Regions from separate parts of the Bradyrhizobium diazoefficiens genome, predicted to be linked through region 3. Evidence: predicted binding sites of a transcription regulator. Region 3 holds the regulator's gene; each other region holds the start of a gene.

Region 1 (3,970 bases), 980 kb from region 3:
AGACGCTCCTGGAGCTTCTCACGGTCGTAGTCCGAGGTGGTCTCCTCGATCTGGGCCTTGATCTGGCCGACGCGGGCCTCGATTTCCGGCTTCTTGCCGGCGCCCTTGACGATCGTGGTGTTCTCCTTGTCGATCACGACCTTGCCCGCGCGTCCCAGCATCTTCACCGTGACGTTCTCGAGCTTCATGCCGAGGTCTTCGGAGATCAGCTGACCGCCGGTCAGGATCGCGAGGTCTTCCAGCATGGCCTTGCGGCGATCACCGAAGCCCGGCGCCTTGACGGCGGCAACCTTGAGGCCGCCACGCAGGCGGTTGACGACCAGGGTGGCCAGCGCCTCGCCCTCGACGTCCTCGGCGATGATGACGAGCGGCTTACCCGACTGCACCACGGCTTCCAGCACCGGCAGCATGGCTTGCAGGCCGGAGAGCTTCTTCTCGTGCAGGAGGATGTAGGCGTCCTCGAGCTCGGCGGTCATCTTCTCGGGGTTGGTGACGAAGTAGGGGCTGAGATAGCCGCGGTCGAACTTCATGCCCTCGACGATGTCGACTTCGGTGTCGAGCGACTTGTTTTCCTCGACGGTGATGACGCCCTCGTTGCCGACCTTCTGCATCGCCTGGGCGATCATCTTGCCGATGGCGGCATCGCCGTTGGCCGAGATGGTGCCGACCTGGGCGACCTCGGCGGAGGAGGCGACCGGCTTGGCGCGCTTCTCGATGTCCTTGACGACGGCTGCGACCGCGATGTCGATGCCGCGCTTGAGGTCCATCGGGTTCATGCCGGCGGCAACCGACTTGGCACCTTCGCGCACGATGGATTGGGCCAGCACGGTCGCGGTGGTGGTGCCGTCGCCGGCGAGGTCGTTGGTCTTGGATGCGACCTCACGCACCATCTGGGCGCCCATGTTCTCGAACTTGTCCTCGAGCTCGATCTCCTTGGCGACGGTGACGCCGTCCTTGGTGATGCGGGGCGCGCCGAAGCTCTTCTCGATGACGACGTTGCGGCCCTTGGGGCCGAGCGTCACCTTGACGGCGTTGGCGAGAATGTCGACGCCGCGCAGCATGCGATCGCGCGCGTCTCCGGAAAATTTGACGTCCTTGGCAGCCATGATCTGCAGTCCCTCGTGTTTCGTGATGTGTCTTGTTTGGTGCTGTGCGGCGGAATGATGGATGCCCGGACCTGATGATCCGGGCATGGCATTCAGCGGCCGTTCAGGCGTCTGGCCTTAGGCCATCACGCCCATGATGTCCGACTCCTTCATGATCAGGAGCTCTTCGTTGTCGATCTTGACCTCGGTGCCGGACCACTTGCCGAACAGAACGCGGTCGCCGACCTTGAGGTCGATCGGAATCAGCTTGCCAGCTTCGTCACGGCCGCCGGAGCCGACGGCGACGACTTCGCCCTGGGACGGCTTTTCCTTGGCGGTGTCGGGGATGATGATGCCGCCCTTGGACTTTTCCTCGGCGTCGATACGTTTGACCACGACACGGTCATGCAGCGGACGAAATTTGGACTTAGCCATGACGTTTCCCTTTGGAGGCTCGCTTTTCCGAAAGCAGCGGATGTGGGTGGGGGCGGCGCTGCCGTCCATCCTCTTCCCGAGGATCGAACGGCGCCCTTAGCAATCGGTCTTTTCGAGTGCTAATAGGCGCAGGGGATATGGCTTGGCTGCGATCCTGTCAAGCAAAGGTGGTTAAGCGATTGGTGAGGCGGATATAGGATGGTGGGACTGGAAACTCGTTCGGCGCGCTGGCGTATATTAGGACGTCATTGCTACGGCTGCGGTTTTGCGCTTGGCTGCGGGAGGGATGCGGCCATGGTCTTGTTCGGGGGGATGCCATGATCAGTTCAGCTCACGCGCGCACATTTGCCAATCTGGCCGCCGCCTCTTGCCTGGCATTGCTGCTCGGCGCCTGCGGCGGCGGCATGAGCCTGCCGTCCTTCTCGTCGTCTCAGCCGGCGCCCGAGACCGAGCCCGGCGTCGCGCCGGAGATGCCGGCCTCGATCCGCGCCGACGAGATCGTCGGCCGCTGGGGCCTTGCCTCGTTCCAGAACCCGGCCGACCGCGCCCGCACCGAGGCGGCCGCGCGGGCCCAGTGCAAAAACCCTTACGTAATCGGCGCCGGTACCTCCGGCGGCGTGGTCATGCATCTGGCCGACCAGGCCACGCCGCAGGAGCTGCGGCTGAAGGGCTCGCCGAGCGGCAAGAACTATATCGGCCCGTCCGGTCCGACGCCAGGCGAGCAGGACCGCGAGATCGTCTCCTTCGACGGCCGCGTCATGATCACCCGCTTCATCGATAAGGACGCCGCCACCCGCTACGGCAACATGGTCTACGTCCGCTGCGCGCCAAGGGCGTAAGGCGGGCGCTGACCTAACCCCTCGTCATTGCGAGCGAAGCGAAGCAATCCAGGCTGTCTCTGCGGAGGCAGCCTGGATTGCTTCGTCGCTTCGCTCCTCGCAATGACGAGAAACAAAAACGCCGGCTCGCGCCGGCGTTTTGTTTGTCTCTCTGTCGCGTTCGCTCAGTCGAACAGCGCGTCGATGTCGTCCTGCGAGGCGTGGCCGACGTCGCCGGCGAGCTTCGGGCCGTTGAGCAGCTTGTCGTCCTCGCTGCGGGTGTCGACCTGCGCCGGCACGTGGGACTTGATCGCGTCCACGCCACCCCAGATGTCCATCATCGCATTGATGTGCTGCTCGATGAACTTCATCGTGCCCATCACCTTGCTGATGCGCTGGCCGGTCAGGTCCTGGAAGTTGCAGGCCTCGAAGATCGAGATGACGCGTTCCTGGATGTCGTCGGCGAGGCGCTTCTGCTGGTCGATCGAGTCGACCTTGCCGAGGGCGGATGCCGACTGGTCGATCGACTCGGCGGCTTCGAGAATCTGCTGGGTCGCCTGTTCGGTACCGCCGACCACCGCACCGAGCTCGCCGTTGACCTTGGCCATCTCGCCGCCGTCGAAGCTCTTGCCGTGCAGGGTCGCGATCTCGCGCTTGGTGCGGTCGATGGCGTCATGGATGAGGTCGAGCTCGACCTTCAGCTTCTCGCACTGCTCGATCTGGGCCCGATAGGTATCGAGCATCGTGCGTGCGTCGGAAAGCTCCTGGGCCGTGGAGGCGTCGATCGCCGCCATGGCCGCGCTGCCGCTCAGGGGCACCGAGCCCTTTGCCATCTGTGCGCGGATCGCGCGCAGCTCCGCCATAATCTCGCTATGCATCGGGCCTGCCTCTTCTGCTACGTCAAGAATCGGCATCTCGCCACCGGCGATATCCTCGACACGAAAACGCTTGCGGTGAACAGCCATCAGGAACTCCCCCCACCTCACTCACGCGTCTTTGTAGGCAGAAGCAATTTAACACGAGGTTCACAGCAGGAACTGTTGTGCGGCCGCGCGCGCCGGCATGCAAACGGGCGATTAACCATGAGGCTCGCCCCTTCATCGAAAATAAACGCTGATCGCCAAATTGCAGCGCCGCTCGCGACGTGGTGAATCGAAACGCTGCTTCCGTTTACCAAACGAAACGGAGTTTGCTCTTTATTGACCACGTCGAGGACGCGGACAGCCAACGCGTTCGGCGGCGAATGCAATGAGACGAAACAGTACAGAGTACGTCGATGTTCAAGAAAATGTCTGTCGCGCTGCTCGGCAGCGCGTGCGCCTTCATTGTCGGCGCCGATCGCGCCGCAGCTTTTGACAATACCGTACCGAACGATCCGCCCGCGGTGCTCTACCAGCCGCGGGTCCCGCCGGCGCCGGTGCGCGTCGCCTCCAATGCCAACATGGGCGGCGGCTTCATCGAGTTCCTGTTCGGCGACGGACCCGGCCGCGGCCCGGCCTATGCGCCGCAGCAGTCGATCTATCAGCAGCAGCCCGCCTATGCCGATCCGCGCGGCCTGCCGCCGATGGGCGAGCTGCAGATGCAGGGTGGATATCAGCAAGGCGCAAGTCTCCAGCAGGAGGCGATCGATCC
Region 2 (3,970 bases), 3.1 Mb from region 3:
CGGCGGCATGGCCGGCATCGCCGGCACGGTGCTGGTGCTCTATGCGACGCTGCTGGCGCCGCTCATCCCCGACGCGGCCGCGCATTTCGTCATTGCGTCGGTGCTGGGCGCGCCGGCTGCGATCCTCGTCAGCCTGATCATGGTGCCTGAGACATCCGACAAGCGCACCGGCGGCGCGCTGGAAGATCCCGAGATGGAAGTCTCCAGCACGATGGACGCGATCGTGAAAGGCACGAGCGCTGGCATCGAGCTGCTGATCAACATCGTCGCGATGCTGCTGGTGCTGGTGGCGCTGGTCTATCTCGTCAACGCCATCCTGGGCCTTCTGCCGAACATCGGCGGCGCCGCGATCTCGCTGCAACGGCTGCTCGGCCTCGTCATGGCGCCGGTGTGCTGGCTGATGGGATTGCCCTGGGACCAGGCGGTGACCGCCGGCAGCCTGATGGGCACGAAGACCGTGCTCAACGAGCTGATCGCCTATGTCGACTTCTCAAAACTGCCGCCCGATACTCTCGATCCGCGCTCGCGCCTGATCATGCTCTACGCGATGTGCGGCTTCGCCAATTTCGCCAGCCTCGGCATCATGATCGGCGGGCTCGGCGTCATGGCACCGGAACGGCGCGACGAGATCAATGCGCTCGGGCTGAAGTCGATCGTATCAGGGACGCTGACGACGTGTCTGATGGGCGCGATCGTGGGGGTGTTGAGCTGACTTATAGCAGTGGTCATCCCAGGGCACGGTTAGAGCCTTTTCCGTTCCGATGGAATCGGAACGGGGCTCTAGATTCTTGTTTTGACGCGTTTTCTTTACGCGAACCGGTATCCACTTCGCTCGAAAACGCTCTAGTGTTTCACTTTGGAAACTGACGTTTTTCTTGAGAGACTGCGTGATTTAGATCTTCTTCTTTTTCTTCAATGGCCTGACCTTCGCGGCGTTCTGGGCCGCTGTCCTCGCTTTCCCAATTGCGCGTTCACGCGCATCCCTTTCTTCCGGAGTAAGCTCTCTCAATTCCAATGGTTTCAACGCCATTCGATCCTCCTGTCTTTCGCTAAAACATAATATAGCTACCCCGACAAAGTCGCGAGCCCGGCATCCATTGAGAGCCAGCGTTTGCGGTGAAATGGATTCCGGTTCGCGCTGTGCGCGCCCCGGAATGACAGAAAGCTACGCCTTCAACTCCACCGTCCTAAACTCCGCCGGCAAAATCACCTCCAGCAGTTCGACGTCGTCGGAATAATCCAGGATCATGTGCTTGATCTTCGGCGGCTGGGTCCAGGCGCTACCTTCTTTCATCAAGGTCTCGCCCTGTCCGTCCATGTAGGTCTTCACCCAGCCCTTGAGCACATAGACCATCTGGAAGTCGACATCGTGGAAGTGCAGTTTCGAGACCTCGGCCGGATCGCAAGGGCCCTGCAGGCGGATGACGTGGGCTTGCGCGAGGCCATGGCTGGCGGCGGCGATGCCGAGGTCGCGGTATTTTGCGTAGGCGCGCAGGCCGTCGGCTTTGAAATCTTCCTCGCGGTGATGGCTGATGGCGATGCGCTGCTTCGGGCGCGCGGGTTTCTGTGCCGCAGCCTTGGCCATCGTCGTGCGGGCCTTCGCCTTCACCGCCTTGCGTGCGGAGGATCGCGCTACGGCTTTGGTCGCGGTCCGCTTCTTCATTGCGGCTTGGGCTGCGCTGCGCGATTTTGCTTTCTTGGCCATGGGCCGCCTCCCGTGTTGTTATGAATGGAGGCTAGCACGGAAACAGGTCTCGAAGGGTGGGCAAAGCCACCGGGTCGCGCGAATGCGCGCCCGATGACAGGCTCAGCGTGCCCACCATGGCAGATGCGAGCGCGAGAGACGGTGGGCACGGCGCGCGAAGTGCGCGCGCCTTTGCCCACCTACGAGACCGGTGTCGCCTTCAATTCAGCCGGAACACGCCATCCACGGCACGCAGCTCGGCGGGCTTGATCAACTTGGAATGCGCCACCGTCACCGAATGCAGCGGGCCGTCGAGCTGGTCCTGCCAGAACGCCAGGAAGTCGGTCAGCGCCGGGAATTTCGGGAACATGTCGTAGTTCTGCCAGACATAGGTCTGAAGCAGCGACGGGTGATCCGGCATCCGGTAGAGAATTTGGGCCGTCGTCAGCCCGTAACCCAGCAGCTGTTTCCGGAAATCATCGGAAACGGCTCCAACCCGCAATCCCATGCCAACCTCCTTTGCAGGAGCGCATTCAGGGGGTGGCTTGATCCGGTACGCTTCTTACGAGCCACCCGGTGGAGATGCGCTTACATGAGAAATGTGACGCAAACTGACAACCCATCTCAAGCCCAAAAGTTTAACAAGCTGTTGAAATTCAATGCTTTAGCAGCAGAGGCACCTCCGTGCTAGTACGGATCGCCGATCCGGTTAACGATGGTAAAGGAATCTGGCAGGCGGGCCTTCAGCGTGCCGATTTTTCTGCTAGAAACCCTTGCCCCCGCAAAATTCCTGTCCTATTTCAGCCTCGCCTGTGCTAGCACTCGCTGGCACAGATTGCTAACGACCTAAAATCATCAACTCGTGCAAATGCTTAGGAGAGCTGCATGAAATTCCGTCCGCTTCACGACCGCGTCGTGGTCAAGCGCATCGACGCAGAAGAGAAGACCGCCGGCGGCATCATCATCCCCGACACTGCCAAGGAAAAGCCCTCCCAGGGTGAAGTCGTCGCCGTTGGCCCGGGTGGTCGCGACGAGGCCGGCAAGCTGATCCCGATCGACCTCAAGGTCGGCGACCGCGTGCTGTTCGGCAAGTGGTCCGGCACCGAAGTCAAGATCGACAACGTCGATCTCTTGATCATGAAGGAAAGCGACATCATGGGCGTCCTCGACGTCCCCGCTTCCAAGAAGAAGGCGGCCTAACAGCCCCTTTCTCCCTCAGTCAAACACCTCAAGGAAAAAATCCAGATGGCAGCCAAAGAAGTCAAATTCTCGGTTGAAGCGCGCGACAAGATGCTGCGCGGCGTCGACATCCTCGCCAACGCGGTGAAGGTCACGCTCGGTCCGAAGGGCCGCAACGTCGTGCTCGACAAGTCGTTCGGCGCTCCCCGCATCACCAAGGACGGCGTCACCGTCGCCAAGGAGATCGAGCTCGAGGACAAGTTCGAGAACATGGGCGCACAGATGGTGCGCGAAGTCGCCTCCAAGTCCGCTGACGCGGCCGGCGACGGCACCACCACCGCGACAGTGCTCGCGGCCGCGATCGTGAAGGAAGGCGCCAAGTCGGTCGCCGCCGGCATGAACCCGATGGACCTCAAGCGCGGTATCGACCTCGCGGTCGAAGCCGTCGTTGCGGACCTCCAGAAGAACTCCAAGAAGGTCACCTCGAACGACGAGATCGCCCAGGTCGGCACCATCTCGGCCAACGGCGATGCCGAAATCGGCAAGTTCCTGTCCGATGCCATGAAGAAGGTCGGCAACGAGGGTGTCATCACCGTCGAGGAAGCCAAGTCGCTCGAGACCGAGCTCGACGTCGTCGAGGGCATGCAGTTCGACCGCGGCTACATCTCGCCCTACTTCGTCACCAACGCCGACAAGATGCGCGTTGAGATGGACGACGCCTACATCCTCATCAACGAGAAGAAGCTCTCCTCGCTGAACGAGCTGCTTCCGCTGCTGGAGGCCGTGGTGCAGACCGGCAAGCCGCTGGTCATCGTCGCCGAAGACGTCGAAGGCGAAGCCCTCGCGACCCTGGTCGTGAACCGTTTGCGCGGCGGTCTGAAGGTCGCGGCCGTTAAGGCTCCGGGCTTCGGCGATCGCCGCAAGGCCATGCTGCAGGACATTGCGATCCTGACCGGCGGCCAGGCGATCTCGGAAGATCTCGGCATCAAGCTCGAGAACGTCACGCTCAACATGCTCGGTCGCGCCAAGAAGGTGATGATCGACAAGGAGAACACCACGATCGTCAACGGCGCCGGCAAGAAGGCCGACATCGAGGCGCGCGTGGCC
Region 3 (3,970 bases):
CGCAAGGCGGGTTTTGAGGTCTATGTCGTGGAAGACGCCTGCCGCGGCATCGACAATCAGGGCTCGCTCGCCAAGGCCTGGGCCGACATGGCCAAGGCCGGCGTGAAGCGGATCCAGTCTGCGGATATCACGGCGAGCGCGTAAGGTTTTCGCGCAGTCATTCCGGGACGGTCCGAAGGACCGGACCCGGAATGACATCTCAATTGCAGAACGCGGCTGACGCCGCTCAGTTCGCTTCGTTGCTGTTCGCCGCGGGCGCGGGCTTCGCGCCACCCTTGGCGACGCCAACCAGCGCCGGACGCAGCACGCGGTCGCCGATGGTGTAACCGGCCTGCATGACCTGCACGACGGTGCCTGCGGGCACCGACGCGTCCGGCACCTCGTACATCGCCTGCTGGAAGTTCGGATCGAACTTCTGGCCCTGCGGATCAAACTTCTTCACGCCGTGCTTTTCCAGCGCGTTGAGCAGCGAGCGCTCGGTCAGCTCGACGCCCTCGATCAGCGCGATCAGGCCGGGATCGGCCGCGGCACGCGCTTCGGCCGGAACGGCGTCGAGCGCGCGCTGAAGATTGTCGGCGATGTCGAGCACGTCGCGGGCAAAGCCGGTGACGCCGTAGAGCTTGGAGTCCGCGACCTCCTTGGCGGTGCGCTTGCGCAGATTTTCCATCTCGGCCAGCGTCCGCAGCATGCGGTCGCGCGCCTCGGCGGCTTCCTTCTGCAGCAATTCCACAGAATCGGGCTCGGGATCGTCGGGCATGATGTAGGGTTTCGACACCACGGGCTCGCCGGTCTCAGCACTCGTGTCTTCGGGTTGCCGGTCTCGATCGGTCATCGGCTCTCTTTTCGAACTGGTCTTACGGGATTTTGCTGGCCCGGATATCGTGCTTCGGGCGCTGAAAATCAAGCGCCCGTGATCGGCTGAAATGCCGGTCAGCCCCCCAGCAGGCGGCTGACGATGCGGGCGGCGTAGTCCACAGTCGGGATGACGCGGGCATAATTCAGCCGCGTCGGTCCGATCACGCCCAAAACGCCGACGATACGGCCGGCCGCATCCTGATAGGGCGAGATGATGGTGGAGGAGCCCGACAGCGAGAACAGCTTGTTCTCGCTGCCAATGAAGATCCGCACCCCTTCGGCAGTTTCGGCGCGCCCCAGCAGGTCGATCACGCCGCGCTTGGTCTCGAGATCGTCGAACAACAAGCGAACACGCTCGAGATCCTCCAGCGCGTGCAGATCCTCCAGCAGATTGGCGTGGCCGCGGACGATGAGCTGGCGGTCCTCGTTCTCGCCGCCCGACCAGCTCGCGATCCCGGCCGAGATCACCTTTTGGGCCAATTGATCGAGCTCGGCACGGGCTTCTCCGAGCGCGGTTTCCAGCTCGAGCCGCGCCTCGGCGAGCGTCCGGCCGCGAATCCGCGCATTGAGGAAATTGCCGGCTTCGATGATGGCCGAGGAGGGAACTCCCGGCGGCAGCGTCAGCACGCGATTTTCGACCTGACCGTCCTCGCCGACCAGGATCACCAGCGCCTTCTCGGGTTCTAGCCGGACGAATTCGATGTGCTTCAGCCGCGCATTGGACTTCGGCGTCAACACCACCGCAGCAGCGCGCGTCAGGCCGGAGAGCCGGGTCAACGCCTGATCCAGCGCCGCCTCCACCGATTGGGCGTGACCGACGCTGGCGAGCTGGCTCTGGATCGACTGCCGTTCGGCCTCGGTGAGATCGCCGACCTGCATCAGGGCGTCGACGAAGAAGCGCAGGCCGAGTTCCGTCGGCAGCCGGCCGGCGGACGTGTGCGGAGCATAGATCAGGCCAAGCTGTTCCAGATCGGCCATGACATTGCGGACCGAGGCCGGCGACAGCGGCATCGCGATCAGCCGCGAAATATTGCGCGAGCCCACCGGCTCGCCGGTCGCGAGGTAGCTTTCGACAATTTGACGAAAGATGTCGCGGGAACGCTCGTTGAGCTGGGCGAGGCCTGCGCGCGGCGCGATCAGATGGATCGGATCGTGATGGGCCACAGGATAACTCCTCTCAGATACTCATAATTTGTCCATCCCGGACCGTTCTGACAAGCGTGGCTTTTGCGGAGATGAAATCGAGGGGTGAATAAGGCCTGATCTTCCCCCTTGCCGCCCACCCTCACCCCACCTACAAGCACCGCGAATAGCCCTTTTCCGTGAGTTTTGGAGGATTTCCCATGCGGCCGAGCCGCCGTGCGCCCGACGAATTGCGCCCCGTGACGCTTGAGCGTGGCGTGGTCAAATATGCGGAAGGGTCCTGCCTCGTGAAATTCGGCGACACCCATGTGCTGGTCACCGCCACGCTGGAAGACCGCCTGCCGCCTTGGCTGAAGGGCCAGGGCCGCGGCTGGGTCACTGCCGAATACGGCATGCTGCCGCGCGCGACCTCCGAACGCACCCGCCGCGAAGCCGCCGCCGGCAAGCAGAGCGGCCGCACCGTCGAGATTCAGCGCCTGATCGGGCGTTCGTTGCGCACCATCGTCGATCTCGAAGCACTCGGTGAGCGCCAGATCACGGTCGATTGCGACGTGCTCCAGGCCGACGGCGGCACCCGCACTGCCTCGATCACTGGCGCCTGGGTCGCGCTCGCCGACTGCATCAACTGGATGAAGACGCGCAACATGATCAAGGCCAACGTGATGCGCGACAACGTCGCCGCGATCTCCTGTGGCATCTACAAGGGCGCACCGGTGCTGGACCTCGACTATGCCGAGGATTCGGAAGCCGAGACCGACGCCAATTTCGTCATGACCGGCGATGGCCGTATCATCGAAGTGCAGGGCACCGCGGAACGCGAGCCGTTCACGCAGGACGAGTTCCTGGCGCTGATCGCCTTGGCGCAAAAAGGCATCGCGCGTCTCGTGGACTTGCAGAAACTCGCTGTCGCGTAGTCAATAGGCCCATGCACCGCCGAATCACCGGAAAGCTCGTCATCGCGACCCACAATCCCGGCAAGCTCGCCGAGATGAAGGAGCTGCTCGCGCCTCACGGCATCGAGGTGGTGTCGGCCGGTGAGCTCGATTTGCCCGAGCCCGAAGAAACCGGCAACGATTTCCGCAGCAATGCCGCGATCAAGGCGATCGCGGCGGCGCAGGCGACGAAGTTGCCCGCTTTCGCCGATGATTCCGGCATCGTGGTCGACGCGCTTGACGGCGCGCCCGGCATCTACAGCGCGCGCTGGGCCGGACCGTCCAAGGATTTCGCCGCGGCGATGGCGCAGATCGAGCGGCTGTTGCAGGAGCGTGGCGCCACCACGCCGGACAGGCGCAAAGCGCATTTCGTCTCCGCGCTCTGCGTCGCCTGGCCTGACGGTCATCTCGAAGAGGTCGATGCGCGCGTCGACGGCACGCTGGTCTGGCCGCCGCGCGGCGCTTCCGGTTTCGGCTACGATCCGATGTTTTTGCCTGATGGTTACGACCGCAGCTTCGGCGAGATGGAAAGCATCGAGAAGCACGGCCTGCCGCCGCTCGGACTCGGCCTGTCGCACCGCGCCCGCGCCTTCGTAAAACTGGCGGAGATCTGCCTTGAGCCGCGCTAAGGAAGCCTTTGGCGTCTACGTGCACTGGCCGTTCTGCCTGTCGAAGTGCCCCTATTGCGACTTCAACAGCCATGTCCGCCACGCCGCGATCGACGAGGCGCGATTTGCATCCGCCTTCGCCCGCGAGATCGAAACGACCGCACAGCGCTCGCCCGGCCGAGAGGTCACCTCGATCTTCCTCGGCGGCGGCACGCCGTCGTTGATGCAGCCGGCAACCGTCGGCGCTGTGCTCGACTCCATCGGCAAGCACTGGCGTGTTGCCAACGACGTCGAAGTGACGCTCGAGGCGAACCCGACCAGCGTCGAAGCCACGCGCTTTGCCGGCTATCGCGCCGCCGGCGTCAACCGCGTCTCGCTCGGCGTGCAGGCGCTCGACGACGCCTCGCTGAAGGCGCTGGGCCGCATGCACAG
Region 4 (3,970 bases), 1.8 Mb from region 3:
AATCGCGAGCTCCACGCCAAGGCACATCCTTGCTTTTCGCCGACGTATTACAGTTCCGCCGGCCTCAGAGAGGGCTATTGCCCATCTCGCTCGATCGCTGACGTAGGATGCCGATCATATGTTCAAACTCGCGACACCGTATCATCTCAATCGATCGCCTTTTCGCTGAGCCACTGGCGTCCTTCATATGCTAGCACGCGATGAAACTATTCGTCGCAGGCAGCGGCTGCCCCATCGACTCAGCAGATGTTCGAGTCCGCTAAACAGGTTGATCTCCGCAGAGCTGTCGAACATGCTCGGCACACACCAAAAACCCCGGCATCGCTGCCGGGGTTTCGCATTTCCGCGGTTGGCCTTAACGGCTGGATCAGAAGTCCATCCCGCCCATGCCACCCATGCCGCCGCCCGGAGGCATCGCCGGACCGGCGCCGCCCTTCTTGGGCAGCTCGGCGACCATGGCTTCCGTGGTGATCAGCAAGGCCGCAACCGAAGCTGCATTCTGGATCGCGGTACGGACCACCTTGGTCGGGTCGATGATGCCCTTGGTGACAAGGTTCCCGTATTCGCCGGTCTGCGAGTCGAAGCCATAGGCGTATTGATCCTTTTCGAGGATCTTGCCGACGATTACCGAGCCGTCTTCACCGGCGTTGATCGCGATTTGGCGAGCGGGCGCCGAGAGCGCCTTGCGCACGATCTCGACGCCGGTCTTCTGGTCGTCGTTCTTGGTGCGCAGGCCCTTGAGCTGCTCGGAGGCACGGAGCAGGGCGACGCCGCCGCCCGGGACGATGCCTTCCTCGACCGCGGCGCGGGTCGCATGCATCGCGTCATCAACGCGATCCTTGCGCTCCTTCACCTCGACCTCGGTCGCGCCGCCGACGCGGATCACCGCCACGCCGCCAGCGAGCTTGGCGAGACGCTCCTGGAGCTTCTCACGATCGTAGTCCGAGGTGGTCTCCTCGATCTGCGCCTTGATCTGGGCCACGCGCGCCTCGATGTCGGTCTTCTTGCCGGCGCCGTTGACGATCGTGGTGTTCTCCTTGTCGATCATCACCTTCTTGGCGCGACCGAGCATGTTGAGCGTGACGTTCTCGAGCTTGATGCCGAGATCTTCCGAGATCGCCTGGCCGCCGGTCAGGATCGCGATGTCCTGCAGCATGGCCTTGCGGCGATCGCCGAAGCCCGGAGCCTTGACGGCCGCGACCTTCAGACCACCGCGGAGGCGGTTCACGACCAGGGTCGCGAGCGCCTCGCCTTCGACGTCCTCGGCGACGATGACCAGCGGCTTGCCGGTCTGCACCACGGCCTCGAGCAGCGGCAGCAGCTCGTTCAGCGAGGAGAGCTTTTTCTCGTTGATGAGGATGTAGGCGTCGTCCATCTCGACGCGCATCTTGTCGGCGTTGGTGACGAAGTAGGGCGAGATGTAGCCGCGGTCGAACTGCATGCCCTCGACGACGTCGAGCTCCGTCTCGAGCGACTTGGCTTCCTCGACGGTGATGACACCCTCGTTGCCGACCTTCTTCATGGCGTCGGCGAGGAACTTGCCGATCTCCGCGTCACCGTTGGCCGAGATGGTGCCGACCTGAGAGATCTCGTCGTTCGAGGTGACCTTCTTGGTGTTCTTCTGCAGGTCCGCAACCACGGCATCGACGGCAAGGTCGATACCGCGCTTGAGGTCCATCGGGTTCATGCCGGCGGCAACCGCCTTGGCGCCCTCACGGACGATGGCAGCCGCGAGCACGGTCGCGGTGGTGGTGCCGTCGCCGGCCGCATCAGCGGACTTCGAGGCGACTTCGCGCACCATCTGCGCACCCATATTCTCGAACTTGTCGTCGAGCTCGATATCCTTGGCGACGGTGACGCCGTCCTTGGTGATGCGGGGAGCGCCGAACGACTTGTCGAGCACGACGTTGCGGCCCTTCGGACCGAGCGTGACCTTCACCGCGTTGTTGAGGATGTCGACGCCGCGCAGCATGCGGTCGCGGGCATCGACGCCGAATTTGACTTCTTTAGCTGACATATTGGTGTCCCTGAGTTGACTGATGTCATCTCACCCTTTGCGAGGCGCCCGCAGGCGCTCCTCAGCGGTGAGCGGTGCGAGCGTTGGATTAGGCGGCCTTCTTCCTGGCCGACGCGTCGGTGAGAACGCCCATGATGTCGCTCTCCTTCATGATCAACAGCTCCTGGCCGTCGATCTTGACCTCGGTGCCCGACCACTTGCCGAACAGCACGCGATCGCCGACCTGAAGGTCGATCGGAACCAGCTTGCCGCTCTCGTCGCGGCCGCCGGGGCCGACGGCGATCACTTCGCCCTGCGAGGGCTTTTCCTTGGCCGTATCGGGAATGATGATGCCGCCAGCGGTCTTCTCTTCTGCGTCGATGCGCTTGACCACGACGCGGTCGTGAAGCGGACGGAAGTTCATGCAGTTTCTCCTAAGTAGTTGCTCGGGTTGGGATTTCAGAGTTGTTAGCAGTCAATGCCAGCGAGTGCTAGCGCGGGCGGGGCTCAAATAGGGCTAGTCCTTTCCGGAAGCAAGGGTTTCTGGCAGAAAAATAGATGCCCGGGTTATTCGGCTCTTCGGGGGCATGCCGGCGAACAAGCGGACCGGCGACCTGCCTTCGCTGCCTAGGATTTTTCCTCACTCTCCCGCGCGGACTCGGACTCGTGATGGCGCGCTGGAGCACGCCGAGCTCGCGCCGGGTTCTGATGACGCCACGAAGAAGCTCGATGCAAAGGGCAGGCCAGTCGACTTGAAAGAGCTGCTGAGGATCCAGCGGCACTACCAACGTCCGCAAGTAAGAGCACGCATCGAGGGCGCTGGCTTGATCTGGAGAGCCGCTGCCTCGTGCCGTTCACGTCGTTCTCCGGACACTATCGATGGCAAGAAGGTGCCGCGGTCCGGTTCGCTCCCGAGGAGAGCTGCCCTGTCCTCGCATTCGCGAGGTCTCTGGACCAACTGGACCAGCGTGCGCAAGGCCAAGCAACCCGCCGACATCTTCGCGCTTTCTAACCTGCGAGCCGAACGCCGAGGTCGGCCGCGTCCCTGCGAAAGCAAAGGCGGCGATCCTGACGACGACCGCCGTGGCTCGCTGCTATGACGATTGCGGGCAGATCAGGGGCTTCCTGCAACGCGGGCAGACAGGAGCGGTACTGGAACGTGTCGTTGGGCGACACGAAGAAGGCGAGAGATCAACTAAGAGGATCCGCCGGACGCTCGGCGAAATCAGGTGAACCGGGCAAGCTCGAACCAGATTCCGCAGGCTCCTCTTCCGCGACGAGCCTTTCGGCTTGTTCGACGAGTTCGGACCGGGTGCGTGGATCGCGGATCCGGAGAAAAGCGCGGATCAGCCTAAGTCCCTGCAGATCGCTTTGCGCTGAAGACACATTGTCGTTCATTTTCGAGCTCCCTGACTTTCTGTAGGTGGTCCTAATTGCAAGTGCAAGAATGCTCCTCATCTCGCGTTGGTTGCAACATGAATCCTACCAAAAGGAGGGGTTCCGCTCAGACCTGAAAGCAAGCTCATACTGTCCGGAGCCGGTGCCGGTAGGATGCGCGCCACCGTTTCGCTTCATAGCCTCCCATCCTGTCGCAGAAGCGAAGCGCAATTCAGCGACTAGAGCAGCCGTAGCTGCCGCCTATGCGCTCCAATACACCGATTCTGGCTGTGCGGCTTTATTCGGATGGGATAACGCGCCTGATGCCAGGCAAGAAAACGGCAGAAGCCAGCCACAGAAGAGCTGTTACAGCTTCTACGCCTCGTCTTAGACGTATCGCCTTCCTCCAGAGCGTTCAATTTCGCCGTCTACCCTCGCCATTCGAGAGCCGAATCCTTCGCGCAGCAACTACAGCTCTCGATCAAGAATGCCGCAATGACGTCGTAACGATTGGTGAAAGGAAAGGAGCAGTGCCATTGCATATCGAAGGCTCGCTGAGATGATCGCGTTATCGAACGGCGCAGGGTACAATCAGAC

Evidence for each region. The regulator HrcA, encoded in region 3, represses chaperone genes, less so after heat shock. The targets are predictions, from matches to a motif close to GTTAGCACTCNCNNNNNGNGAGTGCTAAC.
Region 1: JJC00_RS34315 (co-chaperone GroES) is a predicted target of HrcA. The motif match lies at 1,616-1,644, and genes of this name have one in related genera.
Region 2: JJC00_RS15510 (co-chaperone GroES) is a predicted target of HrcA. The motif match lies at 2,499-2,527, and genes of this name have one in related genera.
Region 4: groES (co-chaperone GroES) is a predicted target of HrcA. The motif match lies at 2,464-2,492, and genes of this name have one in related genera.

Annotation. Positions count from the first base shown of each region.
Region 1 covers NZ_CP067102.1:7,354,522-7,358,491, reverse strand. Annotated here, with positions in the region: gene groL (chaperonin GroEL) at 1-1,106, opposite strand, end outside; gene JJC00_RS34315 (co-chaperone GroES) at 1,224-1,520, opposite strand; gene JJC00_RS34310 (hypothetical protein) at 1,838-2,359, shown strand; gene JJC00_RS34305 (protein phosphatase CheZ) at 2,524-3,303, opposite strand; gene JJC00_RS34300 (L,D-transpeptidase) at 3,615-3,970, shown strand, end outside.
Region 2 covers NZ_CP067102.1:3,388,674-3,392,643, reverse strand. Annotated here, with positions in the region: gene JJC00_RS15530 (NupC/NupG family nucleoside CNT transporter) at 1-712, shown strand, start outside; gene JJC00_RS15525 (hypothetical protein) at 893-1,030, opposite strand; gene JJC00_RS15520 (cupin domain-containing protein) at 1,166-1,705, opposite strand; gene JJC00_RS15515 (usg protein) at 1,905-2,192, opposite strand; gene JJC00_RS15510 (co-chaperone GroES) at 2,570-2,884, shown strand; gene groL (chaperonin GroEL) at 2,930-3,970, shown strand, end outside.
Region 3 covers NZ_CP067102.1:250,798-254,767, forward strand. Annotated here, with positions in the region: gene pncA (bifunctional nicotinamidase/pyrazinamidase) at 1-144, shown strand, start outside; gene grpE (nucleotide exchange factor GrpE) at 227-832, opposite strand; gene hrcA (heat-inducible transcriptional repressor HrcA) at 931-2,019, opposite strand; gene rph (ribonuclease PH) at 2,199-2,912, shown strand; gene rdgB (RdgB/HAM1 family non-canonical purine NTP pyrophosphatase) at 2,924-3,559, shown strand; gene hemW (radical SAM family heme chaperone HemW) at 3,546-3,970, shown strand, end outside.
Region 4 covers NZ_CP067102.1:2,054,110-2,058,079, forward strand. Annotated here, with positions in the region: gene groL (chaperonin GroEL) at 368-2,017, opposite strand; gene groES (co-chaperone GroES) at 2,106-2,420, opposite strand; gene JJC00_RS09235 (hypothetical protein) at 3,188-3,394, opposite strand.